2 regions of the Cobetia sp. 5-11-6-3 genome follow, and region 2 is predicted to be linked to the other one. Evidence: riboswitches for the same ligand, from Rfam matches in the RefSeq annotation. Region 2 holds a riboswitch; the other holds the start of a gene.
What was found. Region 2 has a riboswitch for thiamine pyrophosphate ahead of thiC (phosphomethylpyrimidine synthase ThiC). Riboswitches for the same ligand answer to the same signal wherever they lie in the genome.
Positions count from the first base shown of each region.

Region 1: it holds a riboswitch for thiamine pyrophosphate, as region 2 does, so the genes downstream of both, HXS66_RS00855 (ABC transporter ATP-binding protein) here and thiC (phosphomethylpyrimidine synthase ThiC) in region 2, are expected to answer to the same signal.

Region 1 is NZ_BLWJ01000001.1:225,387-240,548, reverse strand. It holds gene nhaD (sodium:proton antiporter NhaD) at 1-504, shown strand, start outside; gene HXS66_RS00905 (DUF1338 family protein) at 868-1,638, opposite strand; gene HXS66_RS00900 (DMT family transporter) at 1,755-2,654, shown strand; gene HXS66_RS00895 (monovalent cation:proton antiporter-2 (CPA2) family protein) at 2,747-4,501, opposite strand; gene HXS66_RS00890 (GrxA family glutaredoxin) at 4,776-5,042, opposite strand; gene HXS66_RS00885 (YeiH family protein) at 5,221-6,273, opposite strand; gene HXS66_RS00880 (LysR substrate-binding domain-containing protein) at 6,442-7,350, shown strand; gene HXS66_RS00875 (alpha/beta fold hydrolase) at 7,499-8,335, shown strand; gene HXS66_RS00870 (MFS transporter) at 8,377-9,627, shown strand; gene HXS66_RS00865 (ABC transporter substrate-binding protein) at 9,743-10,930, opposite strand; gene HXS66_RS00860 (ABC transporter permease) at 10,996-11,763, opposite strand; gene HXS66_RS00855 (ABC transporter ATP-binding protein) at 11,760-12,512, opposite strand; TPP riboswitch at 12,574-12,687, opposite strand; gene HXS66_RS00850 (hypothetical protein) at 12,813-13,772, shown strand; gene HXS66_RS00845 (potassium/proton antiporter) at 13,894-15,162, shown strand, end outside.
Region 2 is NZ_BLWJ01000003.1:226,065-241,226, reverse strand. It holds gene HXS66_RS06920 (DUF4190 domain-containing protein) at 103-459, opposite strand; gene HXS66_RS06915 (GNAT family N-acetyltransferase) at 663-1,850, shown strand; gene HXS66_RS06910 (nuclease-related domain-containing protein) at 2,042-3,379, shown strand; gene HXS66_RS06905 (phasin family protein) at 3,662-4,030, shown strand; gene HXS66_RS06900 (peptidylprolyl isomerase) at 4,231-4,509, shown strand; gene thiC (phosphomethylpyrimidine synthase ThiC) at 4,640-6,649, opposite strand; TPP riboswitch at 6,776-6,916, opposite strand; gene tenA (thiaminase II) at 7,107-7,766, opposite strand; TPP riboswitch at 7,910-8,048, opposite strand; gene HXS66_RS06885 (TIGR04282 family arsenosugar biosynthesis glycosyltransferase) at 8,201-8,893, opposite strand; gene HXS66_RS06880 (TIGR04283 family arsenosugar biosynthesis glycosyltransferase) at 8,937-9,746, opposite strand; gene HXS66_RS06875 (sorbosone dehydrogenase family protein) at 9,889-11,193, opposite strand; gene HXS66_RS06870 (lysophospholipid acyltransferase family protein) at 11,319-12,353, opposite strand; gene HXS66_RS06865 (class I SAM-dependent methyltransferase) at 12,768-13,514, shown strand; gene HXS66_RS06860 (MFS transporter) at 13,801-15,162, shown strand, end outside.

The DNA of each region.
Region 1 (15,162 bases), on a different contig from region 2:
CGCAGTGACAGCGAAGAGCGCAGAATTCTTGATTACATCAGGATAATTGAATTCGACACTCTGCTATTCTTCCTCGGTATCCTGCTGATGGTGGGAGCGCTCAAGGAAGCCCGCCTGCTGGAAGGGCTGGCACAGCTCTATGACGTGATGCCTGCCATGCAGGCCAATTATCTGATCGGCCTGTTGTCGGCATTGGTCGACAACGTGCCGTTGACGGCTGCGGTGCTCAAGGCGGATGTCGGCATGAACGATGCCGAGTGGTTGGCGCTGACCTACGCCGCTGGCGTGGGCGGATCACTGCTGATCATCGGGTCGGCCGCTGGAGTGATTGCGCTTTCCAAGGTGCGCGAGGTGACCTTCATGAGCTACCTGCGCTTCTTCCCGGCGCTGCTGCTGGCGTACAGCGTCGGATACGTCGGCGCCTACTGGCTGGGGGGCCAGGTCACCGACACGCCGATGGACCTGGGAGTGGCGCTCACGTCACTGGGCTCATTGCTGCGCTAGGCGAGGTGGTTTCGGAGGCTTTTTTCGTGACAGTCAGGCGCTCAGCGGTGAAGTGGTGAATTTTTGATCAATCTGACATCGGTCGCCAGATCGCGAAGCCGATGAGTGGATGTACAGAGATTCTTCACAGCTTTTTCCACAGCTTCTGTTGATAACCTGCTTGCGACCAACGTATTACGGCTCTGAGCCACCAGCAGACCTCATGGGGCACCCGAGCATGGCGCACGACAGCCAGTGGCTCGCGAGGGGAGCCCATGGCGGTGAGTCATGACATGGCTTGCCAATGAAAACGCCCCTGACGCCAGAGGCGTCAGGGGCGTTGCGGCACTACTGCTTGCGAATCTGGCTCGTGAATCTTGTCCGTCAGGCACTCAGCTGGCAGAGCGTGTGCTCTGGCAGCAGTTGCTCGGCGGCGCGCTGATGCTGGCCACTGTCGGCCGTTGCCAGCAGGGCCAGCCCTCCCAGCACCACCATGTGCTCATCACCTTCGGCGAATACCATGCGTTGTGCGTGCGCGGGATAGTAGTGGTATTGCAGCTTGGGGTTGATGGGGAGTACGGCATGGTGGCGCCCGCTCTGCGGCGACATGCCGTGCATCAGCATGCCTTCGCAGACAGCTTCAAGCGTTTCTCCCAGCTCGTCGGCGTTGAAGCCCACGTGATGCAGGCGCGGGCCCATCACCGATAGCCATGCCGCCAGCGGGTTGGCTTCCAGCAGACGCTCGAAGGTGGGCCAGTCCGGCATGTCCCATGGGCGGCACGGCGCCAGCAGGTTCTGTCCCTTGCAGTCGTCACGGTGACTCTGGCTGATGAGCGTCTTCAGCAGGTCTCGGTGAAGGGGAGGCAGGCTATTGGCCTGAAGTTCGGCCAGCATGACAGCCGAGCCGCCATCCGGCGGCAGCAGCAGATCCACCAGTAGGCCACGGTCGGCCATGGCGTACTGCTTCACGCGTCGATAGCCCTGATGATAGAGGCTGGGACGCAGTTTCTCGCTGCGAAATGGCCCCTGATCCAGTGTCACGAACATCAGATATTCGGGCCTGATGCCATCCGGCCAGATGTCCAGCGCTCCGATATCCGGATGGCGGTGAACGAAGTCCAGCCATAGCTGTTGTAGAAATTCCTCGCGTTGCATGAAGCCTCCTTGACGGGATATCGGCACCCTGTGCTGGAGCGATTATAGGTACCTGCCAGATAAGGCCATTCAACGACATTGTCCTTTTTTTCTGACCGACTGTTCGGAGTGTGAAAATGCCAGTGCTGGTGGCGTATTGCGTGGTTCTCATGGTGTGGTCAACCACACCGCTGGCGATTTCATGGAGTGCTTCCGGGTGGCTGCCGGCCTGGTCTGCCATGGGGAGAATGTTAATTGCCGCATGTATCGGTTACCCATTGTTACGCATGCTCGGGCTGAAAATGGATTTCGGTCGCGTGGCAATTCGCAGCTACGTGGCGGCTGCACTGGGGATATGGGGTGGGATGTACTTCGCCTATATTGCTGCCGGTTGGTTACCAAGCGGTATCATGTCGTTACTTTTCGGCTTAGCTCCTCTGCTATCAGGACTTTACGCGCGCTGGTGGTTGAAAAGTGCGCCTCTTGACAAGCTGCAATGGTTAGGTTTCGCATTGGCATTGGGCGGACTGGCCATCGCCGTCTCGGACTCGCTGGCGCTACCACCGGGCAGCTGGAAGGGGGTGGTGACCATGTTGCTGGCGGTCAACTGCTTTGCCGCTTCCGGCGTGCTGGTCCAGCGAGAGCGAGCAGGGCTTCATCCGCTGGTGCAGACCGAGGGCGCGCTGCTCGTCTCGCTTCCGCTCTATCTTCTCGCGGCCCTGCTGGTCGATGGTGTGCCGCAGGCATGGCCGACACAGCGCCCGCTGGGGGCGATCGTCTACCTGGGTATCTTCGGCTCGTTGATCGGGTATCTGTGCTATTACTTCGTGCTGGCACGCCTGTCCGCCAGTACCGTGGCATTGGCCACCCTGATCACGCCGATATTCGCCATGAGTCTCGGCGCTGCCCTGAATGGCGAGATAGTCTCCAGCCGCGTGCTGGCGGGGGCGCTCTTCATCGTCGTGGGCCTGTGTGCCTATCTCTTCGGGCCGCAGTGGCGCGCTCGCCTGCGCGGGGGAGCCGTGACTCGCAGCTGAATGGCACGCCAGTGGATGCCAGAACCGAAAACGCCGCCCCTAGAGGGCGGCGTTTTCGGTTTTGGAGCGACAGCAGCTGGCGAGAGTGGACATCAGCCCTTGGTCTGGAACAGGCGCTTGAGCTCTTCCATGGCGCTCTTGGCGCTGGTGACCAGCGCCTCGGGGTCATGGCGGTTCTCGAAATCGCTCTTGAGCATGGTGTCATCCATCTCGCGGAAGGCGCGGACCACTTCGGCGGCACGTGCGCTCGGATAGCCCATGGCAACCAGCAGTTCGTTGCCCATTTCCAGGCTGCTGGCGTAGGTCTCGCGGATCACGTGTTCCACGCCCAGCTCCATCAGCTCCCAGGCATGGTGGCGATTGCGGGCCCGCACGAACAGCTTGAGATGCGGGAACTGTTGTCGAACGGTACGCACGATCTGGGTGGTCATCCTGGCGTCATCGACCGCCACCAGCATGATCTGTGCGTGTTCGGCGCCAGCCGCTCGCAGCAGCTCCGATCGGCTGGCGTCGGCGTAGAAGATGCGCGAGCCGAACTGACGCACGAACTCGACCTGGGTGATGTTGGGATCGAGGGCGGTGAAGTTGATGCCCTGGGTCTTGAGAATGCGCGCGCTCATCTGACCGAAACGTCCGAAACCGGCAATCAGTACCGGCGGCGCTTCCTGGCCGAAGTCTTCATCGTAGGGACGCTTGGCTTCGCGCGCGGCACCGAACTTGCGCGCATAGCGATACAGGAAGGGCGTGGCGGCCATGGACAGCGTCACGGCGCTGATGACCAGACTGGTAAGCGTCTGATCGAAGATGCCGGCGGCCATGCCGGCGGTCAGCAACACGAAGTCGAATTCTCCGCCCTGAGCCAGTACGGCGGCCAGTGGCAGTGCCTCGGCAAGCTTCAGGCGTGCGACGCGGCCCACCAGCGTGATGACCAGCACCTTGCCGACCATCAGCGCCAATGTCAGGCCCAGCACCGTCAGCGGGCGCTCCATGACCAGCGAGACGTCCACCGACATCCCGACCGCCATGAAGAACAGCCCCAGCAGCAGGCCCTTGAAGGGGTCGATGTTGGCTTCGAGTTCGTGGCGATAGACGGTATCCGCCAGCAGCACCCCGGCGAGGAAGGCCCCCAGTGCCATGGAAAGCCCGACCCATTCCATCAGCAGGGCGGTACTGATCACCACGAACAGTGCCGCGGCAGTGAAGATCTCGTGGATCTCGCTGCGTGCCACCATCTTCAACAGGCGCGGAACGACGAAGCGGCCAACGATGATGACCGCCGCCACCATGCCGATGCCCTTGGCGACACCGGCCCAGCCGGAGCCGGTGGAAGCGTCGAAGTTGTCGGCGAACAGCGGCAGCAGCGCCAGCAGCGGAATCACGGCCAGGTCCTGGAACAGCAGGATGGCGAAGGTTGACTGGCCATGGGGTGTCGCCAGTTGTTGATTCTCGCTGAGCACCTGAAGCGCAAAGGCGGTAGAGGACAGCGCCAGAATCAGGCCCAGCAAGGCGGCGGCCGGCAGTTCAAGGCCCAGCCATAACCCGACGGGCGTCAGCAGCGCTCCGCATAGCAGCATCTGTGCGCTGCCAAGCCCGGCAAGCTTGAGGCGCATGTCCCACAGGCGCTTGGGTTCGAGTTCCAGTCCGATCATGAACAGCAGCATGACCACGCCGAACTCCGCGAAGTGCAGCACCTCGGTCGGTTCCGAGATGAAGCCGATCAATGACGGCCCCAGCAGCACCCCGATCGCCAGATACCCCAGGATGGACCCCAGCCCCAGGCGCTGAAAGAGCGGCACGGCAACCACGGCGCAGCCCAGCAGCACGGCGCCTTCCATCAACATGTTCATGTTTGCTTCCTTGTCCAGCTACGTGCGGAGAAAGGCGAATTGTCGCCGCAGCTTGCAAGCGCCGCAAGCGCTCCGCTGCGCACTTTCCCGTTGCCGTGAGTGGCTGCCCTGAGGGAGGCACGAGTCAAGGCACTGACGAGAGGTAGGAAGTTGGCCCTTGATTGACGGCGCGAGTGGTAGGGGCATCAGCAGCGCAACTGGCATGCAGGCTGCAAAAAAAAGCCCCCGCCATGGGCGAGGGCTTTTCAGGATCAGACAGAAGTCGAGGCGATGATCAGGCCTGCGGCATCAGTGCCTCGTCCTGAACGTACTGGTTGAACTCGGTGAAGCCACCGATGTGGGTCTGATCGACGAAGATCTGCGGCACGGTTTCCACCGGCTTGCCGATGGTCTTTTCCATGTCGGCCTTGGTGATGCCCTCGGCGTGGATGTCGATGTAACGGAAATCGAAATCATCGCGCTTGGCGGTAAGTTCTTCCGCGAGTTCCTTGGCGCGGACGCAGAACGGGCAACCCGGACGACCGAAGATGACTGCCAGCATGAGATTCTCCTTGGAGGGTACGTGATACTCGTCAAGCCCACCGTGACGTGATGTTCGTGGGCTTCCGGCAGAACCGGTGAGTCAATGGATGGATGCCATTGTGCTTGAGCCTCACCGAGTTTGCCAATTGAGCGGCACTAATTGGGTGATTGCGACACTCAATCATTGCCGGCGTGTATCACCCCATCAACAGCAGGTTGGCCCCGAAGCCGCCGACCATGAGCAGCACGAACAGGATCAGTGCCAGCAGGAAGGGCTTCATGCCCAGTGAGCGCAGGCGATCCATGCGTGTCTCGACCCCGAGTCCCGCCATCGCCATGGTCAGGGCGACGCTCCCCAGCACGGACAGGTTGGCGTGCAGGGCGGCAGGAATCTCGCCGGTGCTGTTGATCCCGGCCATGGCGATGAAACCGAGGGCGAACCAGGGAATGGTCATGCTGCCGCCGGCATCGCGGTCATCCTCCTCGCTGCGGCTGCGCATGGCCCACAGCTTGGGCAACAGGAGCAGGAAGGGGACCAGCATCATCACGCGCATCAGCTTGACGATCAGGGCATTGGCCAGGGCATCCGGGCCTACCGCCTCACCTGCCGCCACGACCTGAGCGACCTCGTGAATGGTCGAGCCGATGTAGATGCCGAACAGCCCCTCATGCATGCCGGTCAGCGGGTAGAGCAAGGGGTAGGCCAGCATGGCCAGCGAGCCGAACAGTACCACCGTGGCCACGGCCATGGCGGTGGCTGCCGGGCGTGCCTTGATCATGGATTCCGTCGCCAGCACGGCCGCGGCGCCGCAGATGGCAGAGCCGGCACTGGTCAGCAAGGCGGTATCGCGATCCAGACCCAGCCAGCGCGTGCCCAGGAAATAGCCGCAGCTCAACACGGCGGCGATGACGATGACATCCAGCACGACCACGCTCCACCCCAGGCCGAGAATCTGCTGCAAGGTGATCGACAGTCCGAACAGGATGATGCCGAGTCGCAGCAGCTTCTTGGTCGCGACATGCAGCCCTGGTGCCAGTGCCCGGGCATGGCGGCTGGTGACGGGCAGGTTGCCGACCACGATGCCGCACAGCAGCGCGAAGACCAGTGGACTGACGCCGGTCGCGGCGAGGGTCGGAATGGCGTGCAGCCCCAGCCCCGCCAGTGTCAGCCCGCCGCACAGCGCGAGTCCCGGCACCATTCGGCGCAGCCGTTCCGTGACAGGGGGGGCAGTCAGCGTCTGTGCGTCCATTGGCTTTCTCCTTGGTGGGCGTGTCGGGTCAGGTCTTGTCGTGTGAAGATCTTGAGTGCTTGTGAGGACGTTGCATGCTTAGTGCTTCTGGTTTGATGATTAGTTTATGCAGGAATATCATTGGGAAGTTAGTCGATTATTCCTTTACCACTTACCGGAAAAACCGATATGCAGATCCATATCACCCTGCGCCAATTACAGGTCTTCGTCGCCGTGACTCGCCAGGGCTCGGTCAGTGGTGCCGCCCGAGAGATAGGGCTTTCGCAATCGGCGGCGAGCCAGGCGCTCTCAGAGCTGGAACGCCATCTTGACGTCGCGCTGTTCGAGCGACTCGGGCGCCGGTTGGCCCTCAATGCCAATGGGCGTCGTCTGCTGGCGCGTGCCGAACAGCTGCTGGAACAGACCCATGCACTGGAGCTGGAGGCCCGTGAGCCCGGGCTGGAGGAGGGGTTCCTGCGAGGCGAGCTGGAAATCGCTGCCAGCGCGACCATCGGGACCTGGCTGTTGCCCGGCCTGGCAGGGGCCTTCATGCGTGAAAACCCCGGGACCGAGCTCAACCTGCGCCTGCGCAATACCCATCAGGTGGTGGAGGCGGTGCTCAACTACGATGCCGAGCTGGGGCTGATCGAAGGGGATTGTCACGCGCCACGCCTGATGAGCCAGACCTGGCGCGAGGATGAACTGGTGGTGGTGGCGCCGCCGTCCCACCCGCTGGCGATACGTGCAACGGCACTCGATGACGAGGATCTGGCCAATGCCGACTGGATTCTGCGCGAGGGAGGGTCGGGCACGCGGGCGGTCTTCGAACGTGCACTGCACGGGCGAATCGAGCGTCTCAAGGTGCGCATGGAGCTGGGGCAGCATGAGGCCATCAAGCAGGCTGTGTTTGCCGGCCTCGGGTTGGGCTGCCTTTCGCGCCTGTCTGTGGATGCGGAGCTGTCGCGCGGGGAGCTGGTCGTGCTGGAGACGCCCCAGCTCAACCTCAAGCGGCATTTTTCCATGCTCTGGCATCCGGAGCGCTATCGAAGCCCCCTGTGGCAAGCGGTCAAGGTCTATCTGGAAGCCAGTCCGCGGTGAGCCGCGCGGCGGCTTGATAGTCTGCTAACATGAGCGTTTTCTGACACTCGGCCACGTGGTTGCCGCTTCGCACTGGCGCGTGCCATCGCGGGCGATGCGTGAGGGTCGGGAGCGTCTGAGGGTCTGTCTAGCGTCCATGGAGATGATGATGAGCACTGCGACAAGCACGACGGTCGAGCTTTTCTACAACGAGAGTGATGCCCGTGAAGCCGCACAGGGCAATGAGGCGGGTGAGCAGGATGCGACGCCGCTGGTGATTCTGCATGGTCTGTTCGGGAGCGCGGACAACTGGCGCTCGCATATCAAGTTCTGGTCGCAGTCGCGTCGCGTCATCGCGGTGGATCTGCGCAATCATGGTCGCAGCCCGCATGTGGCGGGCATGAGCTACCCGGAGCAGGCCGCTGACGTGATCGCTCTGCTCGATCAGCTCGATATCCCCACCTGTGATCTCATGGGGCACTCCATGGGGGGCAAGGTGGCCATGCAGGTCGCACTGCAGGCACCTGAACGACTGCGCAGTCTCGTGGTGGCCGATATCGCGCCCATCGCTTACGGACACGGGCACGATGAGATATTTGCTGCCTTCGAGGCCGTGCGTGAGGCGCGTCCTGCCTCGCGAAAGGACGCTGACAACGTGATGGCACGCCATGTGGAAACGCCGGCTATCCGTCAGTTCCTCGCCACCAACCTGGTGCGCGATGAGGACGGCAGCATGGGCTGGCGAGTCGGGCTCGATCACATCGCGGCGGGTTACCCCCAGATCGTCGAGGCGCCTCAGGCACACGACGAGGTGGAACTGCCGGCCCTACTGCTGTGGGGCGAACGTTCCAATTACGTGCAGGCCGACGGGCTCCAGGCAATGCGTGAGCGCTTCCCGCGCCTGGAAGATGCCTCGCTGGATGCCGGCCACTGGCTGCATGCCGAGCGAGCGAGCGAGTTCCAGCAGGCCGTCGAGACGTTTCTTGAACGCGTCGCACGCGCTTGAGCGGCTCACGTCATACGCCTGCGCCGTTGGCGGCGCCTCGCGTGCCTGACGAAGACGGCACGATACCGGTGACGCGCCACGAGCGTCTGGTGATCGCGCTGGTCACGCTGCTGCAGTTCGCCGTCATCATGGGCTTCACCATGGTGATGGCATTGGGGCCGGATTTCGCGCAGTCGCTGGACATTCCGCTGGACCACCTAGGCTACATCGTCGGCAGCTACCCGCTGGCAGCGGCGGTGGGTACCTTGCTGTGGACGCGGCATGCGGATCGTTTCGATCGTCGCTGGGCCGTGCTGGGCTTTCTGTTCGGTGCCGCGCTGTGTCATCTGATCGCGAGCTTCGCCACCGGATTCGAGACGCTGCTGGCCGCGCGCATGCTGGGCGGGCTGTTCGGTGGGCCGGCGGCGGCCACGGCACTGGCCATCGTGATCGATGTCGTGCCGGGAATCCGGCGTGGGCGCGCCATGGGGATGGTGATGGGGGCCTTCTCGGTGGCCTCGGTGCTGGGGCTGCCCTTCGCGCTGTGGTTGTCCGAAGGCTTTGGCTGGCAGGCGCCATTCCGGGCCGTCGCGCTGCTGGCGTTGCTGGTCTGCGGGTTGCTGGCCTGGGTGCTGCCGCCGATCCGGGGGCATCTGGACAATCCTCGCAGTCGCGCCGGTACCTCCATCGCCACCATTCTCGCGCAGCCGAATCACCGGCTCGGGCTGGCGCTGATCGCCACCGCGATGTTCAGCAACTTCCTGGTGATTCCCAATCTCTCCAGCTATCTGCTGTTCAATCTCGATCTGCCTCGCGAGGATCTCGGCGGGCTCTACATGATCGGAGGCGGACTGTCGCTGGTGGGCATGCAGCTGACCGGGCGGCTGTGTGATCGCTTCGGCAGTGTCTGGCCCGGCACCATCACCTGTCTGCTGACGGCGCTGGTGGGCTGGGCCTTCCTGCTTCATTCGCCCGGGCCGTCGCTGGTGTGGGTGGGGTTCGGTGCCTACATGCTGTTCTCCTCGGCGCGGCGGGTGGCACAGAACACGCTCAACAGCTTCATTCCTGCCGAGCACGAGCGGGCCGCCTTCACCAGCACCCAGAGCGCCGTTCAGCACCTGAGTTCTGCCGCGGGCAGTTATCTCGGGGCGGCGCTGCTGGTCAGCTCGCCGGGTGGCGCCCTTGAGGGCATGCCACTGCTCGTGGCGGTGCTGGTGGTCGCGCTGGTGATCCAGCCTGTGCTGATGGCGTGGCTGGCGCGGCGTCTGGCCAGGCGGGCGTCTGCCGGCAGTCCGGTGGATGGCAGGCGCTGACAGGAAGGTCTCGGGAGGCAAGGGCGGGGACATCCTCGCGTCATCTGGCGGAAAGCAAACGACGCCCTGTCGGGAAACCGGCAGGGCGTCGTCGTGTCTGTCATCGGCCGTCTATTCAGGGCGCGTTGACGTCGATGGCCAGGTGGTCGAGTGACTGGCGCTGCTTGATCATGCCGCGCTCGTACAGGAAGTTCTCGAAGTCACGGTAGCGGCCGGCATCCAGTGCGGCCGGACGCAGGGCGAAGCGCGGCAAGGTGGCATACCAGGCTTTCTTGTTGAGCGCGGTATCGAGTGCCGGGTCGGACTCGCGGAACAGCTTCCAGCCCTTGTCAGGGTGGTTGATCATCCAGGCGGTGGCTTCACCGACGGCGGACAGGAAGGCGGCGTACTGCTCGTGCTTGCGAGAATAGCTGTCGCTGTTGGCGACGAAGATCAGTTCGTCATACGTCGGCACGCCTTCTTCCTCGATGTAGAAGGCGCGGCCCTTGACGCCTTCCTGTGCCATCTGGGCGAGTTCGAAGTTGCGGAATGCCCCGGTGACGGCGTCGACCTTGCGGGTCAGCAGTGACGGCGTCAGCGAGAAGTTGACGTTGGTCAGGGTGATGTCATCCAGTGTCAGGCCGCTGTTCTGGAGCATGGTGGACAGCAGGACTTCCTCCACGCCACCGACGGAATAGCCGACACGCTTGCCCTTGAGGTCGGCCATCGACTGGATGTCACTGTCCGCGCGCACGACCACCACGTTGAGCGGGGTGGCCACCAGCGTGCCGATGCGCACCAGCGGCAGCCCTTGATCCACCTGCAGGTGCAGCTGGGGCTGATAGCTGATGGCGATGTCGACGCGCTCCGCTGCGGCAAGCTTGGGGGGGACGCTGGGGTCTGCCGGGGCGATCAGCTCGACGTCCAGACCATGTTGCTTGAACAGGCCCAGTTCCTGAGCCAGCACCAGCGGCCCGTGGCCAGGATTGGTGTACCAGTCGAGCATGACCTTGAGGTGCGTGAGGGGCTTGGCATCGGTGGCGGCCGCTTGCGGGTCCTGCACATCGCCAGCGGCGGGGCGGGTCTGTTGCTCGGTCTCGGCAGCCTGCTTGGCAGAAGCGTCTGGCTCGAGGGTGGCACCGTCCTGCCCGGTCTTGGTGACCGCTGCCGCTGCACTGTCACTGGCGGTCGGGGCCTGGGGCTCGGCGCTGGCGCCAGTCTCGGCTGACAGGGCGAAGGTGCTCAGGCTGAGGGTTGTCAGCAGCGTCGCGAAGAGGCAGGACAGCTTGCCGGAACGGCGGATCGCCGATGGCGAGAATGGCATGGCGGTATTCCTTGTGGTGTCGAGAATGTGAGGCCGTCAGGGCATCGCCTGGCAGCCGGAAGCGCTCAGTTCAAACGGGTCAGGCGATCCCGATGCCAGGGCATCAGGCGACGCAGCAGGGCATCCAGCGTGAAATACAGCAGCAGCGAAAAGGCGACCAGCACCAGCAGAGCGGCGAACATCAGGTCGATTTCCATCCGGGCATTGGCATTGAGCATCAGATAGCCGAGGCCCTGGCTTGCGCCGGCCCACTCACCGATGACGGCCCCGATGGGGGCGGCTGTCGCTGCCATGCGCACGCCGGAGGCCAATGCCGGCAGCGCGGCGGGCAGTTGGACATGCAGCAGCAGTCGCCACGGGCTGGCACCCAGGGTGTGGGCGAGATCCAGCCAGCCCTGAGGGGTCTGGCGCAGGCCGTCGTAGCCGGTGGAGGCCACGGGGAAATAGATGATCAGCGTGGCCATCACGACCTTGGAGAGCATGTCATAGCCCAGCCACAGCACCAGCAGTGGAGCGATGGCGAACAGCGGAATCACCTGGCTGATCAGCAGCAATGGCAGCAGGGTGCGCCGCAGACGAGGGATGAACGCCAGTGCCAGCGCGGTGCTCAGTCCGAGAAGGACCCCCAGTACCAGCCCGCCAAGAATCTCGGCGAAGGTGATGCCGGCGTGGTGTGCCAGCATCGGGGCCTGACGGACCAGCACCTCCGCGACTGCCAGTGGCGCTGGCAGGATGTAGGGCGGTACGGCCGTGGTGATGATCACCAGTTGCCAGAGTCCCAGCAGGACGGCGGCGCTGATGGCGAGATGACGCAGAGCATGCAGGCGTTTCATGGCGTCTCCTCGCCGTCGCGCAGGCGTGTGATCAATTCGGACTGGGCCTGCTGCAAGGCGGGCAGGTCCAGCGGCACCGGGCGAGGCGGCGAGAGCCCCGGCAAGCGGTCGAGCACTGCCCCCTGCTGGCTGTCGTGGCCCGGGCGCAGTACCAGCAGTTGGTCGGCCAGGCGCAGCGCCTCGAGCGGGTCATGCGTGACCATCAGCACGGTGCGTCCGTCCAGCAGCCGGCTGGCGAGATCATGCAGTTCGAGTCGCGTGATGGCGTCCACTGCGGAGAAGGGCTCATCCATCATCACCACCGGAGCCTGTTGGTAGAGCGTTCGCGCCAATGCGACGCGTTGGCGTTGCCCGCCGGAGAGGGCGTCTGGCCAGGCCTGCTCGCGCCCCTCCAGACCCACCGCTGCCAGCAGTTCGCGGGCCCGCTCGGTATCGCGAGGGCGACGATGGAGATCATCTCCCAGACACAGGTTGTCCAGCACCCGGCGCCAGGGCAGCAGCAGGTCCTGCTGCGCCATCCAGGCGACGCGACCCGCCAGTGGCTTGCCATCATCGGTGGTGAGTTCCAGCGTGTGATGGTCGGGCATCTCGAGGCCGGCCAGCAGGCGCAGCAGTGAGCTCTTGCCGCAGCCTGAGCGGCCCAGCAAGGCCGTCCAGCTTCCGGCATCCAGACGCGCCGACAGATCACGAAACAGCGTATGGCTGGCGTAATCGATGCGAGCGTTGTTGAGGGAGAGTCCCAGCGACACAGTGTCATCCGTGGTCAGGCGGCATGCCGAGGGGAGGAAGCACGCAGGGCGCCTGACGCTTGGGCAGGTGACCGGAATTCCCTCCGCCGGTATCAACCGGATCAGGTTCCAGGGGTTGCCATGCGACGTGACGCATCGGCTCTCAGCCCACTTTCGGGCACCCCCATCCAGGCCGACAGTGTACCGTCACCTGCCCGCCGGTTGCATCCCTGCCATCGTCGGGGTGGCTGTCGTGTGGCTATGCTGCATGGCCCGGTGTTGGGTATGCTATCGAGGTATCGCAGCCTCAAGGAGATCAACATGCCTGATACCCCGGATCTCTCGACCTGCTCCAGCGGTTATCCCGTGCCACCGCGGCGACCCGTGATGCCAGACGCGACATCCGTGCCCAATGGCTGGCCGGAGGATGCGCTGACTCGCCGTCTTTCCACCTATCTGGGGCATGCGCTGGAGCCGCTGGCACTTGCCTGGCCGGATAGTGCCAACTGGTTGTGGCGACAGCGTGGCGGCACCCCCGGCCTGATCAAGCTGGCGCGGACCGGCCCGGATCACGACCCCTTCTGGCGAGCGATGCGCGGTGTCTTCGGCGCCGATCGCTGGGCGCAACCTGAGGCCCTGACACGGCTGGCGGGCGCGTTGCCGGCGCGTTTGCCCATCCCTCCGCTGCCGCTGACCTATCTGGGGCGTCTCGATGGCGCGCCCGTCTGGCATCTGCCGTGGTCCAGCGGTCAGCCCAGTGATCTCAGTGACACCTTCTGTGAGTTGCTGGGAGATCAGGTCGGGCGGCTGCATCAGGACACCGTGTCCGGCTTTGGTCAGCCCCTTGCCCAGCCCATGCCGTTGCTGCATTGGAATGCCCGCGTGACGCGTTTTCTCGCGCGCCATCCCCTGTCCCACGAGCTGGGGGACCTGCCATCACGCACCTTCTCGCATCCCGCTCGCGCCGTCTGGAGTCTGCCGGACCTGCGCGCGGACCAATATCTGTGCGCCGCCACCGGCTGGGTATGGAGCGACTGGGAGGCACTGGTGTGGGCCCCGATCGAGTTCGACTGGGCACTGATCGAGTTGTTGCTGGAGACGCCGAGTCAGCGTGAGGCCTTCCTCGCCGGTTATTCGCGTCATGGGCGCATGGTCGATATCGGCGGTCAGCGTGAGCTGTGCCGAGCCCTGTTGTGGGCGATGGAAGCCTTCGGTCCGACCCGCTACGCCGAGCTGGCGGCAGCCCCGGCCTGGGTGTCGCCGAGAAGCCTGACATGTTGATCGCAAGTCCATGAATATTTGAGAAATTTCTCTGCAGCCTCGTCGCTGACATGGAATACTGTCTCTGGGCCGTCGCAGACGTGATTCGAGACTTGGTGCCGGGAATGGCGGGGGAGCACACGTGGTAGAGAATCTGAACTATTACTTCTTGCTGGCGGGCATGCTCATCGCCTTGAGCGTGCTGGCAAGTCGGGTCTCGGCTCGTCTCGGCATGCCCCTGCTGTTGCTGTTCCTGGGACTCGGCATGCTGGCGGGGGAGGATGGCGTGCTCGGCATCCAGTTCGATGATGCCTCTACCGCGTACCTGATCGGCAATCTGGCGTTGGCACTCATTCTGCTCGATGGCGGTCTGCGCACCCGTCTCTCGACCTTCCGCGCGGGTCTCAAGCCGGCATTGGTGCTGGCGACCGTCGGGGTCTTCATGACCAGCGGGCTGGTGGGGCTGCTGGCCATGTGGCTGTTTGACCTCACCCTGATCGAAGGCCTGCTGGTCGGGGCCATCGTCGGCTCTACCGACGCCGCGGCGGTCTTCTCGCTACTGGGCGGGCAGGGGGTGCACCTCAATGAGCGGGTCGGGGCGACGCTGGAGATCGAGTCCGGTACCAACGACCCGATGGCCATCTTCCTCACCATCACTCTGGCCGAGATACTGACCGGACAGCTGTCGGGGGTCGCCGCCGGACTCATGAGCTTCGCGCTGCAGTTCGGGGTCGGCGCGGGCATGGGGATCGCCGGTGGCTGGTTGATCGCCCGTCTGATGCGCTATCTGGATCTGGCGCCCGGCCTCTATTCCCTGCTGGCGCTGGCGCTGGGCCTGAGCCTGTTCGCGACGACCAATGAGCTCGGTGGCAGTGGCTTCCTGGCCATCTATCTGTGTGGCCTGATGATCGGCAATCATCCGGGGCGCCACCTCGAACACATCCTGCCGGTGCATGATGGACTGGCCCACCTGTCCCAGATCGTGCTGTTCCTGATGCTGGGTCTGCTGGTCTCACCCTCCACGATGCTGCAGTTCGCGCTGCCGGCCGCCATTCTGAGCGTGGCGCTGATCCTGTTCGTGCGCCCCCTGGCCGTGATCCTGTGTCTCAAGCCTTTCTTCCGCTTCCGCTGGCGAGAGCTGTGGTTCATCAGCTGGGTCGGGTTGAGGGGGGCGGTGCCGATCGTGCTGGCGATCTTCCCGGTGATCACCGGGGTCGAGAATGCCGGTGTCTACTTCAATGTCGCCTTCTTCGTGGTGATCATCTCGCTGCTGGTGCAGGGCTCGTCGCTGGCTCCCATGGCGCGCAAGCTCAGGGTGGTGGTGCCGCCGGGTGCACAGCCCAGCCGCCGCAATCTGCTGGGCATCATGCCCGTCAACGATTACGAGATGCTGGTCTACCGGGTCGACAAC
Region 2 (15,162 bases):
AGGAGCCGGAATCGCTGGCGGGAGCACACCAGGTGCTCAAGGCGGCAGGGTGTCCCGCTGGCATGAAAATCGGGGGGCAGGCTGAAGGAGGGTCGTCCTGCGTCAGCTGCTGAACGCCATGATACCGAACATGGTGAGCATCATGCCGCCGAACATCAGCAGACCCGCCAATGACAACGCGATGAGCAGGTAGCCCAGTATGAGGCCGGCCAGCGCCCAGCTATCGCCGGCATCACTGCGCTGGCGAATCTGTCGGCGGGCGAGATGACCGCAGACGATGCCACCCAATGCCGCAGGTGCCAGCAGACAGCCCAGCACGCTCAGGGCAAAGGAGGCCAGTGCCATGGCATTGGTCTCGGCGCGGGTTTCCTGCGCAGAGGGAGTGGTGGGACGCTCGGTAGCCGTCGCCGTATCGCGCGTGGGCTCAGGCTTGTCGGCGGGAGGCGATGTATCAGTCATGGCAGTCTCATTGTCTTGCATCATGGCGACACACTAGCATGTCCTGGGGCAGGCGGCATATCGGCCGGGCGGCAGGGTGGGCATCTTCAGAGGAGAGCAGGGTGAGCGAGCACCGGGAAGCAGGGCATCAGGAGAGTGATGCGTCGCGAAGGCAGATCGGGACTGAGGCCACTGACAGACGTGGCGCGAACTGGGATCTGGACGTGCTCTCGTCGATCAGCGCTGTCACGCCCGCAGAATGGGATGCGCTGGCGGGAAAAGAGTATCCCTTTCTGCAACATGCCTATCTTCGTGCACTGGAAGACAGCGGCGCGGCCTGCGCGTCTACGGGCTGGTACCCGGCGCACTTGCTGGTGCGTGACGAGTCAGGACGGCTTGTCGCCGGCTTGCTGCGCTATCTCAAGCTGCACTCGCGGGGCGAGTATGTCTTTGATCAGCAATGGGCCGAGGCGCTGGAGCAGGCCGGTGGGCGTTATTATCCCAAGCAGCTGTCGGCAGTTCCCTTCACGCCGAGCGCTGGTCCGCGGCTGGTCCTGGCCTCATCGGAGACGGGAGGCCCTTCCCGCCGAGCGCTGCTTGCCTGGTTGTGGCCCAGGCTTCAGGCCGGCGTGGCACCCGCCGTCGACGCAGGCGGGCCCTTGCGACGCTTTGAGCACAGTGGCTTTCATCTGTTGTTCGCGGATCTCGACGAGTGCCGCGACTGGCAAGCCGTCAGTCCGCAGCTGATGCTGCGTGGTGGCATGCAGTATCACTGGCAGTCGCGAGGTGAGCGAGACTTCGATGAGTGGCTGGGCAGTCTGCGCTCCAAGCGACGCAAGGAGATCCGCCGCGAGCGCCGCAAGGTGCTCGAGCAGGGCATCACCCTCGCGCGTCTCAGCGGTGAAGCCATCGGTGAGAGCGATCTCGAAGCATTCCATCGCTGTTACTGCATGACCTATCTGGAGCGCGGACAACGGCCCTACCTGACACTGGCGTTCTTTCAGCGCTTAAGGCGCAGCATGCCCGAGCAGCTGCTGCTGGTGCAGGCGCGTGATGAACATGGTGATCCTGTGGCGGCTGCGTTGTGCCTTGTCGGTGCCGATTGCCTCTATGGGCGCTGGTGGGGCAGTGAAGTGCAGGCGGACTGCCTGCATTTCGAGGTCTGCTATTACCAGGGGCTGGAGTTCTGCCTTGAGCGGGGACTGACGCGCTTTGATCCGGGCACACAGGGTGAGCACAAGATCAGCCGCGGCTTCTCGGCCTATGACACCTGGTCATTGCACTGGCTGGTACACCCCGGCCTGCAGTCAGCCGTGGCTGACGCGCTTGAGGAGGAAGCGCGCTGGTTGAGCGGGGCGCGACGCCAGGTGGAGGCGATGCTGCCCTATCATCAGCAGCCTGATCTATCCTGAAGGTCTGTCCTGAAGCGCTATTCTTAAGGTCTGTCCTGAAGCGCTATCCTGAAGATCTGCCCTGTACCCGTTTCTCCCCTGCTTGTTCCCCCTGGCTGGATGCCCTGACAGGTAGCAGGTAGCAGGTGGCAGAGATGGCACTGCGATGACTACACTGAAAACATCTTAATGTTCTAAATTTAGAGGCTCCCATGCTGCTCAAGGATTGTGACTCCAGGGAGTATGACGTTCTGGTACTAGAGGTGTTGGCGCAGAATGCCACCTTGAGCACCCAGGAGCGCCAGCAGGTTCTGAGGATGCTGCGAGGCGTTCGAGCGCATCAGGAGCGTCGTCGTTCGCTCGCCCGATTCCTGAACACCCTGTTCGAGTCGCGCGATGACTGGGTCGTGCTGCATGACCTGCGCCTGGAAGGGGATGATGGCGTGATCGAGCTGGATCACGTGCTGATCAATCGCCTCATGCAATTCTGGGTACTGGATGCGTCCTGCTTTGATCTCCCGCTGACGATCTCGCCATTTGGCGAGCTGAGCGCGCACCAGGGCCCCTCTGTCGAGCAAGGCGCTTCCGTCGGGCAGGGCTCATTGGAAGATGCCGGGGAGGTCGTTCAGAGCGGTGATGAGTTGCGGTTGACGCCATCACCGCTGCTGGCACTCAAGGAACAGCAGCAGTGCTTTCGCCGCTGGCTGGAGAGCTCAGGTCTCCTGCCTTCCAGACTCGGGATGGTGCTGCAGCCACAATTGACGCATCGGTTGGTCATTGCCGCCGAGGAACAGGTCAGCCGGCCTCCCGAAGATATTCTGGACAGTCGAGCGCTGGTGGACCTGCGCGGGTTGTCCGAAGAATGCCTCAATCTGGGGAGCGGGGCGGCCTCCGTCGCCCGCATGCGTGATTTCACCCACCGGATCGACCCGCGTCGTCTGAGGCGTCTCGGTCGTGCCATCCTGGCGCAGCATGGCCCATCACGGGTCGACTGGGCGTCGCGACTCGGCTTGTCAGAACATGCCACCGTGGCCATCCATCCCGATGAGCAGACGGCCTACGCCTGGGCGCCACCCCAGGACCCATCCGCTTCCCCCTCGGTGGCCCCCGTGCGTGATGACGCCATCCCTTCTTCAAGCGGGGATGACGCTCCTCAGGTCACGCCTCGTGAGGAGGGGCCAACACCTTCCGAGACTCGCCGGGCCACTCCTCCAAAGGCCATCTCATCCTCTTTCCAGACACTGATGTCCGGCATGACGCAGACCATGCCCTCGTCCACGTGCCACGGCTTGCAGGCTCAGGACTGGCAGCCTTCAGTTTCTGACGTGAGGCTGCAGGGCGTGTCTTCCGCTGGCGCGAAAGCCTCTGACGTGTCGCACGGCCATCGTGGCATGGGGTCTGGCCATGATGAGATGCAATACCTGCAGCCACGTTGTGATGAGTGTCGTCGCTGGTTGTCCAAGGCCAGTGTGGCGTTATGTCGTAGCGAGGGTCAGCGCGAATTGCTGGGCGACAGGATGTTGTGCCAGCGATGTCGTGCGAGCGACTGAAATCTTCATGACATTCAGGGGCTTGGCGTCTCTGGACAAGAGGGGAGTCAGCCCGGCAGCAGACTCGCAGGGCAAGGTGGTTGATCAATATTGCGTTCCTGATGTTGCAGTGCAGCAAGAGGTGGCTTATGCTGCACTGCAGCGAGGATGGAACCTGTCGAGAATGCTGGCTTGCAGTGAGATCTCGACCTCATGGCTCACAAGCTTGGTTCAGTCCTGGTAGCCAACGGAGCAAAGCTCCGCTTCATTTTCCGTGTGATGCCAAACCCTGGAGGGTGCCCCATGTTCAACACCAATCTTGAGAAGACCACTCAGCAGTTCGACGACATGTTCTTCGCTCCGCTGCGTGCTTTCAGCGCCCTGAGCCTCGATTACAGCGAGAAGCTGGTCAGCGCCCAGATGGATCTGACCAAGTCCTACGTTGACACCTCCATGGCGCAGGCGCGTTCCATGCTCGAGATCAAGGACAGCGAAGGCCTGAAGAACTTCGTCAAGGAACAGCAGGAGACGGTCAAGTCTCTGGGCGAGAAGCTTCAGAACGACACCCAGAAGGTGGTCGAGCTGAACCAGGAATACGCCAAGAAAGGTCAGGAACTGGCAGAGAACAATGCCAAGTCCGCCTCCGAGGCCATGCAGAAAGTCGCCAAGTAAGCGACTGCTGCCGACGCTCTCAGGCGAGCGTCCTCAACGCCCATCCGGTCTTCCGGGTGGGCGTTCGCGCGTCTGAGGCATCGCTGGGGAGGTGGGGAGGCGCGCGACGCTAGCGGCGAGCGTCGCCTTGGGCCACAATGTGCTGCCACGCCGCCGGTGATTGCCGGCGGCATTTATTCGATCAGTGACAGGTGATAGACATGGCACAGGCCACAGCGCGTCATATTCTCGTTTCCAGCGAAGAACAGTGTGCAGCTCTCAAGACCGAAATCGAGAACGGCCGCGATTTCGCTGATGCCGCTCGCGAGCACTCCTCCTGCCCGTCCGGTCGCAGTGGCGGTGACCTGGGCGCCTTCGGCCCGGGCATGATGGTCAAGGAATTCGACGAAGTCGTGTTCAGCGCACCGATCAACACCGTGCAGGGCCCGGTGAAGACCCAGTTCGGTTATCACCTGCTGGAAGTCACCAGCCGCACGTGATCTCTGGATCACGCTCATGACACGTCATGAGCGGTTGGCAGCAGGCCATTGAAAACGCCCCGACCAGTGATGGTCGGGGCGTTTTTCGTGCGGCTCAGCACGTCAGCCTTTCGTGCGCCAGTCTCTCTACCTATACCTCCTGATAGAGCTGGCTGCCTTCGCGCTTGAACTTGTCAGCCTGCTCCTGCATGCCGGCCATCACGCTGTCGGCGTCACCGGTCAGGCCGTGTTCGTTGGCGTAGTCGCGGACTTCCTGGGTGATCTTCATCGAGCAGAACTTCGGCCCGCACATGGAGCAGAAGTGGGCGACCTTGGCCGAATCCTTGGGCAGCGTCTCGTCGTGGAAGCTGCGCGCGGTGTCCGGGTCAAGGCCCAGATTGAACTGGTCTTCCCAGCGGAACTCGAAGCGTGCCTTGGAGAGTGCATTGTCACGACGTTGCGCGCCCGGATGCCCCTTGGCCAGGTCCGCGGCATGCGCGGCGATCTTGTAGGTGATGATGCCAGTCTTGACGTCGTCCTTGTTGGGCAGGCCCAGGTGCTCCTTGGGGGTCACGTAGCAGAGCATGGCGCAGCCGAACCAGCCGATCATCGCGGCACCGATACCGGAGGTGATGTGGTCGTAGCCCGGGGCGATGTCGGTGGTCAGCGGGCCGAGGGTGTAGAAGGGCGCCTCGTCGCACTCGCTGAGCTGCTTGTCCATGTTCTCCTTGATCAGGTGCATCGGCACGTGACCCGGACCTTCGATCATGACCTGGACATCGTGCTGCCAGGCGATCTTCGTCAGCTCGCCGAGCGTCTCGAGCTCGCCGAACTGGGCGGCGTCATTGGCATCGGCCACCGAGCCCGGGCGCAGGCCATCGCCCAGTGACAGGCTGATGTCGTAGGCCTTGCAGATCTCGCAGATGTCCTCGAAGTGGCGATAGAGGAAGCTTTCCTCGTGATGCGCCAGACACCACTTGGCCATGATGGAGCCACCGCGCGAGACGATGCCGGTCACGCGGCTGGCGGTCAGCGGCACATAGCGCAGCAGGACGCCGGCGTGGATGGTGAAGTAGTCGACGCCTTGCTCGGCCTGCTCGATCAGCGTGTCGCGGAAGATCTCCCAGTCGAGATTCTCGGCCACGCCATCGACCTTCTCCAGCGCCTGATAGATCGGCACCGTGCCGATGGGCACGGGAGAGTTGCGCAGAATCCATTCACGGGTCTCGTGGATGTTGGCGCCGGTCGAGAGATCCATCACGGTGTCGGAGCCCCAGCGGATCGCCCAGGTCATCTTGTCGACCTCTTCCTCGATGGAGGAGGTGACCGCCGAGTTGCCCAGGTTGCCGTTGACCTTCACCAGGAAGTTGCGGCCGATGATCATCGGCTCGCTTTCCGGGTGATTGATGTTGGCGGGAATGATGGCGCGGCCACGCGCGACTTCCTCACGCACGAATTCGGCGGTGATCTCGTCGGGCAGGTTGGCGCCGAAGCTGTGACCCGGGTGCTGGTGGCCCAGAATGCTCTCGACGGAGTCGCTGCCCTGATATTCCTCACGCAGCGCGATACGACGCTGATTCTCACGAATCGCGATGTACTCCATCTCCGGCGTGATGATGCCCTGGCGCGCATAGTGCAGCTGGGTGACATTCTTGCCCGGCAGGGCACGACGCGGGCGGTGGTCCAGCTCGAAACGCAGGGACGACAGGCGCAGGTCGGCCTGGCGCACGCGACCATATTCGCTGCTCAGCTGATTGAGCTGTTCGGTATCGCCGCGTTCCTCGATCCACTTCTCGCGCAGCGGTGCCAGCCCGCGACGAATGTCGATCTCGACCGCCGGGTCGGTGTAGGGGCCGGAGGTATCGTAGACGACGATCGGCGGATTCTCTTCCAGACCGCTGGAGGTCTGGGTCGGCGAGCAGCCGATCTCGCGCATGGGCACGCGGATGTCCGGGCGAGAGCCTTCGATATAGATCTTGCGCGAGCCGCTCAGCGGCGCGATGGCGGCGGCGTCGACGCGGGCTTCACTGGCGAGATGGCGACTGCCATCCTTGCGACCGGCACGTGCGCGCGCCTTCGGCGCAGCCTCAGGCTGGGGGGCGAGCGACGGTTCTGCGGCGTTGGTGGCTTGCGGATCTTGAGTCGTGGGGGTAGTGCTCATGCAGGTCTCCTCAAAGGGCGACGTCACGGCAGACGTCATCATGGGAAGACCGTGCGCAGGGAGAGGATGGCCATCGCCGACTCCTTGCCAACAGGTGGCCCGGGAGCGAGGCGGCCGCGGGCAGCGGCTGACCATCAGCTTGATTCCTACGCCGGTCCTAACCGGTTCAGGTTCCACGGGACCCCTTGCTGGCAGCCTCGCCCATTTGGCGGCGAGGTGATGCATGCAGGATCTCAGCCGGTTCCACCGGCACCCCGTCAAGCGTGCTCAGAATTCAATGCGGGCATGACCTGTGCTGAGCGTTGTGCTGGCCCAGGTCATCGTGCTCGCATTCAGGCTCTGATGGCCTGTGGTGTGTCTGGATGATTGGCGAGAGGACCACGTTTCCAGGCCGATGAAAATCGGTGTGTCTTCCGTTCGCGCAGGCGCGGCCTGTCAGGCGACGGCCTGCCACGGATCAGTCGCGATCAAGGCCCATCTGCCAGAAGTCGATCTCGAGACGTGTCGCATCGCGGAAGACATCGACCAGTTCGCCCAGCCGGCGCTCCGAGACCTCCGAGAGCCGAGCGTCCAGCCATTCACGTTCGGCGTCCACCGCTTCCTTGAACTCATCGCTGGAGTACATCGCGATCCAGTCCGCGTACGGATTGTCCTCGATCTCGGTGGTGTCCTGATCCAGCAGCCACTCGGCGATCTCGCCGTAGCCGATCAGGCAAGGCGCGAGCGCCACGTGAAGATCGAGAAGATCGCCGCGCTGGCCGCAATCCAGTACGTAACGGGTATAGGCCAGGGTGGCGCGGGATTCCGGCAGCTCACTCAGGTCATCCTCGCTGATGCCCCACTCGCTGCAGTAGCCGATATGCAGGTCGAGCTCGGTATTGAGAATGGTGTCGAGACTGGCCGTGGCCTGACGCAGCTCCGCGAGGGTGCGGCTCTTGTAGGCGGCAAGCGCCCAGGCGCGCGCGAAGTGGATCAGGAACAGGTAGTCCTGCTGCAGGTAATGGCGGAAGGACTCCTCTGGCAGACGACCTTCCCCGAGCTGGCGAACGAAGTCATGCTCGAGATAGTCGCGCCATTCCTCGGCGCAGGCACTGGTCAGGTCTGAAAAGCTGGGCATCGACGCATCCCTCGGTGAGCGTGCTGCCAATCCGTGATGGAGTGGCAAAGGTCTGGCTCGAGCGTGGTCAGGTCCGGCAATCTGCAGGGAAAAAGCGGGGGGAGGTGCGGCGTTCACCTGGAAGAGGTGAAGATGATGTGCGGCAACACTTCGCGCTTGATCCCTACGCCGGTACTAACCGGATCAGGTTCGGCGGGATCGTCATTCACGCACCTCGATGCAAGGCCTCGAACAGTGCGAATGACATCTCAGCCGGTCTTACCGGCACCCCGTCAAGCTGTGACTCAGACGTCACGATATCTCGAGTGTAACAGTCCTGCGGTGCAGGAAAAGCCTCTGCCGCCCTAAAACCCATGCGACTTTGGGAGGCCTTCTGCGATGCTGAAAGGGCTTCCTGCGATGCGGGAAGCGTGTCATGCGCTGCAGGAAAGATGTCATGCAGGCTGACAGGAGGAGAGGTTCGCCATCAGGGCTGGGAAGTGTCGCCTCAGGCGCACCAGATCGTGAGGCTCATCGACATCCCAGCTGACAGGCAGGCAACCGACGCTTCTGCCTGCCTGAGCCAGCAGTGCAAGAGTCTCCCGGCTCACGTCGGCATGGCTCCAGTGATCCAGCTGGAAGGCCGCCGGGCAGGCTGCTTTCAGGCCAATCAATCCGTATCCCCCGTCTTCGCTGGGCTGCAGCACCGCCTCATGGTCATGCAGGCACCGCGCCGCCTCGCGCAGACGTTGACTGTCCAATGCGGGCAGGTCAGAGCCCATCAGCAGCACGGGGCCTGCGGGCAGGTGGCGCAGCATGGCCTGATGCATGCGCTCCCCAAGCCCACCCTGTGGCTGTGCCTCGAGCGTGATTCGCTTGCCATATGCCGCCATGCTCTCTGCACGCCACTGATCCTCAAGGTCCGTCAGCAGGGCTGCCAGCTCAGGTTGCTGCCGAGCGTGCTCGGGGGAGGGAGTCAGCATCACGACCACCTTGCCGAGGCGTGAGGCGCAGGCCTGCTGAACGATTCTGCGCAGCATGCGCGAGTAGAGGCGTGCCGCCCCCTCGGGACCGAGGGCAGGGATCAGCCGCGTCTTGCATTGTCCGGCCAGTGGCAGGCGGCCGAAGATGATGAGCGTCGGGCGCATGTCATACGCGGCCGTGTCGGTTTCCCTGTCAGCAAGCGAGGCTTCAGGCATGAGGCAAGCCACGTTGTTCGCAGGCCTGAGCGGCGGCACCATATCCATAGAGGCGCGCCAGACGGACAGGAGATACGCCACCCCAGGCTGCCAGGCGCAGCCCCCACATCTTGAGGATGGTGCGACAGACGCCATGGGTTTCCCAGCGTCTTCCACTGGTGGTGACTCTGGCGGAGAGGTTCAGCGGCGAGGTCAGTCGCTTGAGCCTGACGCTCAGCTGGATGTCCTCCATCAGGGGCACGACGGGAAAGCCCTCGATGGCCTCGAAGGTGGAGCGTCGTACGAACTGGGTCTGATCACCCGTGCTGATGCTGGTCAGGCGCGAGCGCAGATTCATCAGCATGGCGATCACGGGCAGCAGCGGAGAATCTCCTTCGATGTCGACATCGAAGCGACCCCAGTCGCACTCGCGATGCTCGGCGAGGGTCTCTGACAGTACCGAGAGGACATGTGCCGGCAGGCGCGTGTCGGCATGCAGGAACAGCAGCCATTGACCACGAGCCTGAGAGGCACCGGCGTTCATCTGCGTTGCCCGGCCCGGATCACTGCTCAGGCAGCGATCGCACAGCGGCGTTGCCAGCTCGCGGGTAGTATCCGTGGAGCCGCCATCGACCACGATGACCTCGCAATCCCCGCTCGCGCGCAGTGGACTCAAGGCGATCAAGGCCGAGACGATACCGGATGCCTCGTTGTGGACTGGCATGATGATGCTCAGCCACGGGGTGCGTGTCAGGGCGCTGCCCGAACGGACAGCCCTGGGGGCAGGTCTGGCAACTGGCGAGAAGATGGAGGGCTTTGTCATGGCGCAGGCTCCGGCGATGGCGTCGTCCTGAGAGCATACGCATGTGATCACCCCATGGATGCAGAGCGTCGAGACGCTCGCTCAACGCTTGGGCGAAGAATCAACGCGTGAGCCGCCGTGTCGAGTCAGAGGCGGCTGGAGGTCACTGAGAGAAGGTGATCCGATAGAGTCCTGAGGCTCCGGTATCGCTGGTCAGGTAGAGGCTGCCATCCTTGCCGAATGCTACATCCAGTGGGCGTATCCAGCGCTCGCCGCTGGCGGCATCCTGCAGGCCGGTCAGTACCGGCACTAAGCGTGCTTCAGTGTCTGGCGTCGCCAGCTTGAGGCCCAGCAGGCGAGGCTCACGACGACTGGCGGGGTCTCCCCACGCCTTGCCGGAGGGCGCCGTGCCCCAGCTGCCGTGGACTGCCACCACGACATCCATGTCAGCAGCCAATGGATGCCCAGGCGGCACCACCGCGATACCCATCGGCGCACTGCGAGCGGGGATCTCGGCCAGTGGCGGTGCAATCTCGTCACGTTCGCGCGGTGAATCGCTCGTGATGCAATCATCTGCCTGCCAGCGGCCATCGATCCACTGATACCAGGGCATGCCATGGAAGCTGCCTTCGCGGGCAGCGACCACCAGCTCGCGAGGATGCTCGTAGCCCCAGTGGTCCGGTCCGTTGTTGGTGGCCAGCAGGCGCGTCTCTCCTGTCGCCAGTGCCTGCCAGACCAGGCCGACGGGGTTGCGCAGACCACTCGCCCACGCCCGCCACTCGGGAGGCTCGCCACTTTCCTCAAGGCGCATCACTCCCCCACGGCGCTGTTGCTGTGGGTAGCGAGGCGAGGTGCCCGCCAGGTACTGATCGGAGCAGTTGCCCTGGATCCCCAGCGCCAGATACAGGCCATTGTCAGGGCCCAGGCTCAGCGTACGCGAGTTGTGGCCACCGCCGCCGGGAATCGCGATCACGCGCTGGAAGTCGCTCGGGGCAAGGGAGATCCCGGGATGGTAGTCCGCGACCAGCAGGGCGCCCGTGGTCGCGACATACAGGCGCGCATCGCGGACGACGGCAGAGTGGGGATAGCCTTCCAGCTCGACCAGCACTTCCATGCGCTTGAGGCTGCCATCATCGGCCAGCTGGCCTCGATAGAGCTTGCCGGCCCGCGAGCCGATCAACACCTCATCGTGAGCGGTGAGGTGCAGCATGCGAGGTGCCTGAAGCGATGCCAGCCGAGTCATGCCGGCCCCTGGTGGCAGCCTCAGGGAGGGGGCGTCCTCGGGAACCGAGCTTGCCGCCTGCAATGCCAGAGCCGGGGCATGAGCAGAGGTCTCGCCATCGAGGGTGTCGCTGCTGCTTGCCTCGCTCCAGGCAAGAGACGACGCGCAGAGACAGCCGATGAGTGCCGTCCCCATCAGCAGTCTGATGCTTGCGCATCCACGGATTTCCTGTTGGCGCTTGCTCATGTGCTCCACTGCCTCCCTGGCCTGTCGCGGCTGCCTCGGCAAGTCGACTGGCATTGCTCGCTGTCGTGCAGGAAAGTCTGGAAGCTTGTGCCGGTTTGCGCCAGTGCTGCCCTGTCCCTGGAGAGTCAGGAGCGCTTCGCGTTGCGGCGGCGGTACTTGAGGTGGCGGCGCCAGCCCTTGAGGGAAAGCCAGGAGTCGTCGCGGGGATAGAAGCGCTTATCACGCCAGCCCGGCTGCTCGTCCAGTTCTTCCGGGCTCTTGCGCCAGCGCTTGTATTCCCATTGATACTGCGCGGGCGCCAGGGCGATCGCGGCTTCCACTGAGGCATTCACTCCCCGTGCCGAGATGACCTCGTCTTCGGTGTAGACCGCCTCATCCGCGGCGAGGAAGTGGATGGCGAAGCCATGGCCATCTTCCAGGCGTTGAGCGACACCGGTCACCACGCGGGCGTCGGTTCTCGCCACCAGCTTGGGGAGCAGAGTGGCGGTGTAGGCGGGGCGGCCGTAGAAGTCGGCGAAGACACCGCTGCCGCGTCCCGGTTCCTGGTCCGGCAGGATGCCGATCGCCTCGGCGCGCTTGAGCGCCTTCAGCAACGCTGCCACGCCGCGGGAGTTGGTAGGCACCAGTCTCGCTCCCATGCGCTCACGCCCGTTGCGAATGATCGGGTCGAGCCGCTCGAACTTGGGCGGCTCGTACATGGCAGTGAAGGGGAAATGGCTCGAGAGCCAGAAATTGAGCACTTCCCAGTTGCCGAAGTGCGGCGCCAGCACGATCACGCCACGTCCCTCGGCACGGGCTTCGTCGAGCAGATTGCGACCGTGCACCTCGAGAATCGAATCGCGCACCGCGTCTTCATCACCCAGCCATACCTTGCCCAGCTCCAGCATGGTGGCGGTGGAGTGCGCGAGGCTCTCGGTCACGAGGCGTGCGCGTGCCTCACGCGGCTGATGAGGGAAGGCCTGGCCAAGATTTCTGCGCGTGACGCGCCGTTCCCGCGGATTGAGCAGTTGCACGAGACGCGCGACCGGGCGCGCCATCCACCACAGCTGGCGGGTGGTCAGGCCCGAGAGTCGCTGCCATAGCCAGGCGACGGCATTGGCCTTGAGGGGTAAAAGGCGCTGTTCCATGGCCTTTTCAAAACGCTTGAGAGTCTTTTCCATCGTCACACATGAAGTTCCGGTGGTCTGGCGTGAGATACCGCACTGGTCAGAGGGCGAGTCCTGCGCTGCCCGTCGCGCCCCATTGTGCCAGAGGGGCGTACGTCATGCAGGTTCGAGGCATCGGGGGACACGCAGTGACCTTCGTCGTGTGTGGCACGGGGCGTGCGGCCCGTTTGCTCTGCCAGTATCATGCTGGCATCGGCACATCCGGGATCACGTCGCTGGCGTGGTCCTGAGGCGCTCTGTCAGACAGTCAGACCACGGCACTGCCCGAGCGGTTCTTGTGTGCCGTGCTTTCCAGTAGTGCTTTCCAGTAGTGCTTTTCGGTGATGCTTTCCCTGATGCGCTTTCCCTGATGTGCTCGTCCTGTCATGTCTTGTGCCTGTCGTGTCCCTTGCCCTGCGCGGAGCCCTGATGTCATCTTCCCCTATTGCCCCCGAGTCCCCGGCACAGCCATTGCCTGAATCCGACCATCAATGCCCGTTATGCGCGACGCATGGCAGTCAACCTGTGCTGCATCTGGTGCAACGACGCAAGCCATGTCCGCGGACCGGCCAGCGTCCGCCTGCCGACGAGCGTGATTACCTGCGGTGTGGCGAATGCCATCTGCTGTATCTCGCGCCCTCTCAACGACTGGATGCCCGCGCAGAGCAGGACATCTACGACCAGCATCAGAATGACCCGGCAGACCCGCGCTATCGCACCTTCCTGTCCAGGCTGTTCACGCCGATGTGCGAGCGGCTGGCGGCCGGTGCCAGCGGGCTCGATTTCGGTTGTGGGCCGGGGCCAGCCCTGGCACGGATGTTCGAGGAAGTCGGCCACCCGATGGCATTGCATGATCTGTATTACCACCCGAACCCGGCAGCGCTCGCCCGTCAGCATGATTTCATCGTCAGTACCGAGGTGATCGAGCATCTCTACGCGCCCGGCGATGTCTTCCGTCAGTGGCTTGAGTGTCTCAAACCCGGTGGCCTGCTGGGGGTCATGACGCAACCCGCCGCGGATGATCTGGATGCGCTCAAGCGTTGGCACTATCTGCGTGACCCGACCCATGTCTGCCTGTTCAGCCCGACGACCTTCGCCTGGCTGGCGCGGACCCATGGCCTGGCCTTCGAGCAGGTTGCGAGCGATAGCGTCATCTTCCGTGTTCCGGTGTCCTGAAGGGCTCGCGTGGCGGGTGTGGAGGGAGGATGCCCGCTACCGAGGCATGATCCAGCCGCCCCACGCGTGTGCGCCTGACCGGGCTGGCCGCGAGATTCGGGGCGAGACAATGAACGATGTCGCGAAATGACGTGAAGCTGACGCAAAAACACTTGGATTTGGCGCAGACTGTCACTATATTGCCCGCGCCTTGCGAGATTCCTGCAGGGCGCTTCCCTCTCCCGTAGCTCTCCGCACCTTGCGGCATTGGCCGAACGCAGTCCTGCGCCTGGCCGAGGAACTGGTCATGCCCCGTCATCTGTTGTTGATGTCTCTCGCGCCCTTGCTGGGCCTTGCCTTGCTGGGGATCGGCAATGCCATGCTGACTTCGCTGGTCCCCCTGCGGCTGTCTGCCGCCGGTGTCTCGAGCGAGGCGATCGGCCTGATCAGCTCCGCCTACTATCTGGGGCTTGGACTGGGAGCGCTGGTCAACGACCGCCTGCTGCTGCGCATCGGACACATCCGAGCCTACGCCGGCTTCGCCTCGCTGGTGGCGGTCGCGGCACTGGCCATGGGGCTGGGCGATCATCCGGTGGTGTGGTTCCTGCTGCGCATGATGATCGGCTGGTCGCTGGTCGGCGTCTATCTGGTCATCGAGAGCTGGTTGCTGAGTGCCGCCGACCCCGCCGTACGCGGACGCCTGCTGGCGCTTTACATGATCGTGCTTTATGGCGCGGGCGTGCTGGGGCAGCTGCTGCTGGGAGTAACCGCCATGCTGAGTCTCGAGGCGGCCTTCATGCTGGTGGCGATGCTGGCGGCGGCGTCCGTATTGCCGCTGGTGCTGCTGCCGCGCGTATCACCGCTGATCGAGCAATCCGAGCCGTTGAGCCCCTGGCGTCTGATTCGCATCACGCCGACCGGCGTGTTCGGTTGCCTGGCCTCGGGGCTGGTGGTGGCAGTGCTCTACAGCCTGCTGCCCTTGGCATTGGGGGAGGGCGGCGTGCTGGACACCGCGGAGATCGGGCAGCGCATGGCGCTGGTGATTCTCGGCGGCATGCTGCTGCAGTACCCCATCGGGCGCTGGTCTGACAGTCATGATCGTCAGCAGGTATTGATCATCCTGTCGGTGGCCATCATCGGGTTCGCCGCCTTGCTGATGGGGCCGGCACGCGAAGGCATCGCGCAGTTGACGGTGTTGTTCCTGCTCGGCGGCGCGGCCTTCACGCTCTATCCGGTCGCGGTCAGCCATGCGGCAGACCGTGCCCCCGCCGGGGCGCTGGTGCGCATGAGTCAGGGATTGTTGCTGATCAATGCCGTGGGCTCGACTCTGTCACCGCCGGCCGTATCACTGCCGATGGCCGAGATGGGTGCCATGCCCGGCATGGCGCTGAGTCTGGCGGTGATGGGCGGTGGCATGCTGGCCTTCTTCGTCTGGCGACGCGTGATGCGTCCGGCGCCGCAGCCGCTGGCCCCCTTCGAGACCCATGCGCCACAGACGCCCCTGGGAACGGAGCTTGCCGTCGGGCCGGAACTGGTCGAGGCCGCCGAGGAGCACCTGCGGGATGCCGAGGTCAATGACCCGCTGGTCGAGGTGACTCGCGAGCTGGCCGTCGACATGCCGGAGCTGATCACCGAGGCGTCCCTGGATAGTCTCGAGGAGATCGAGACT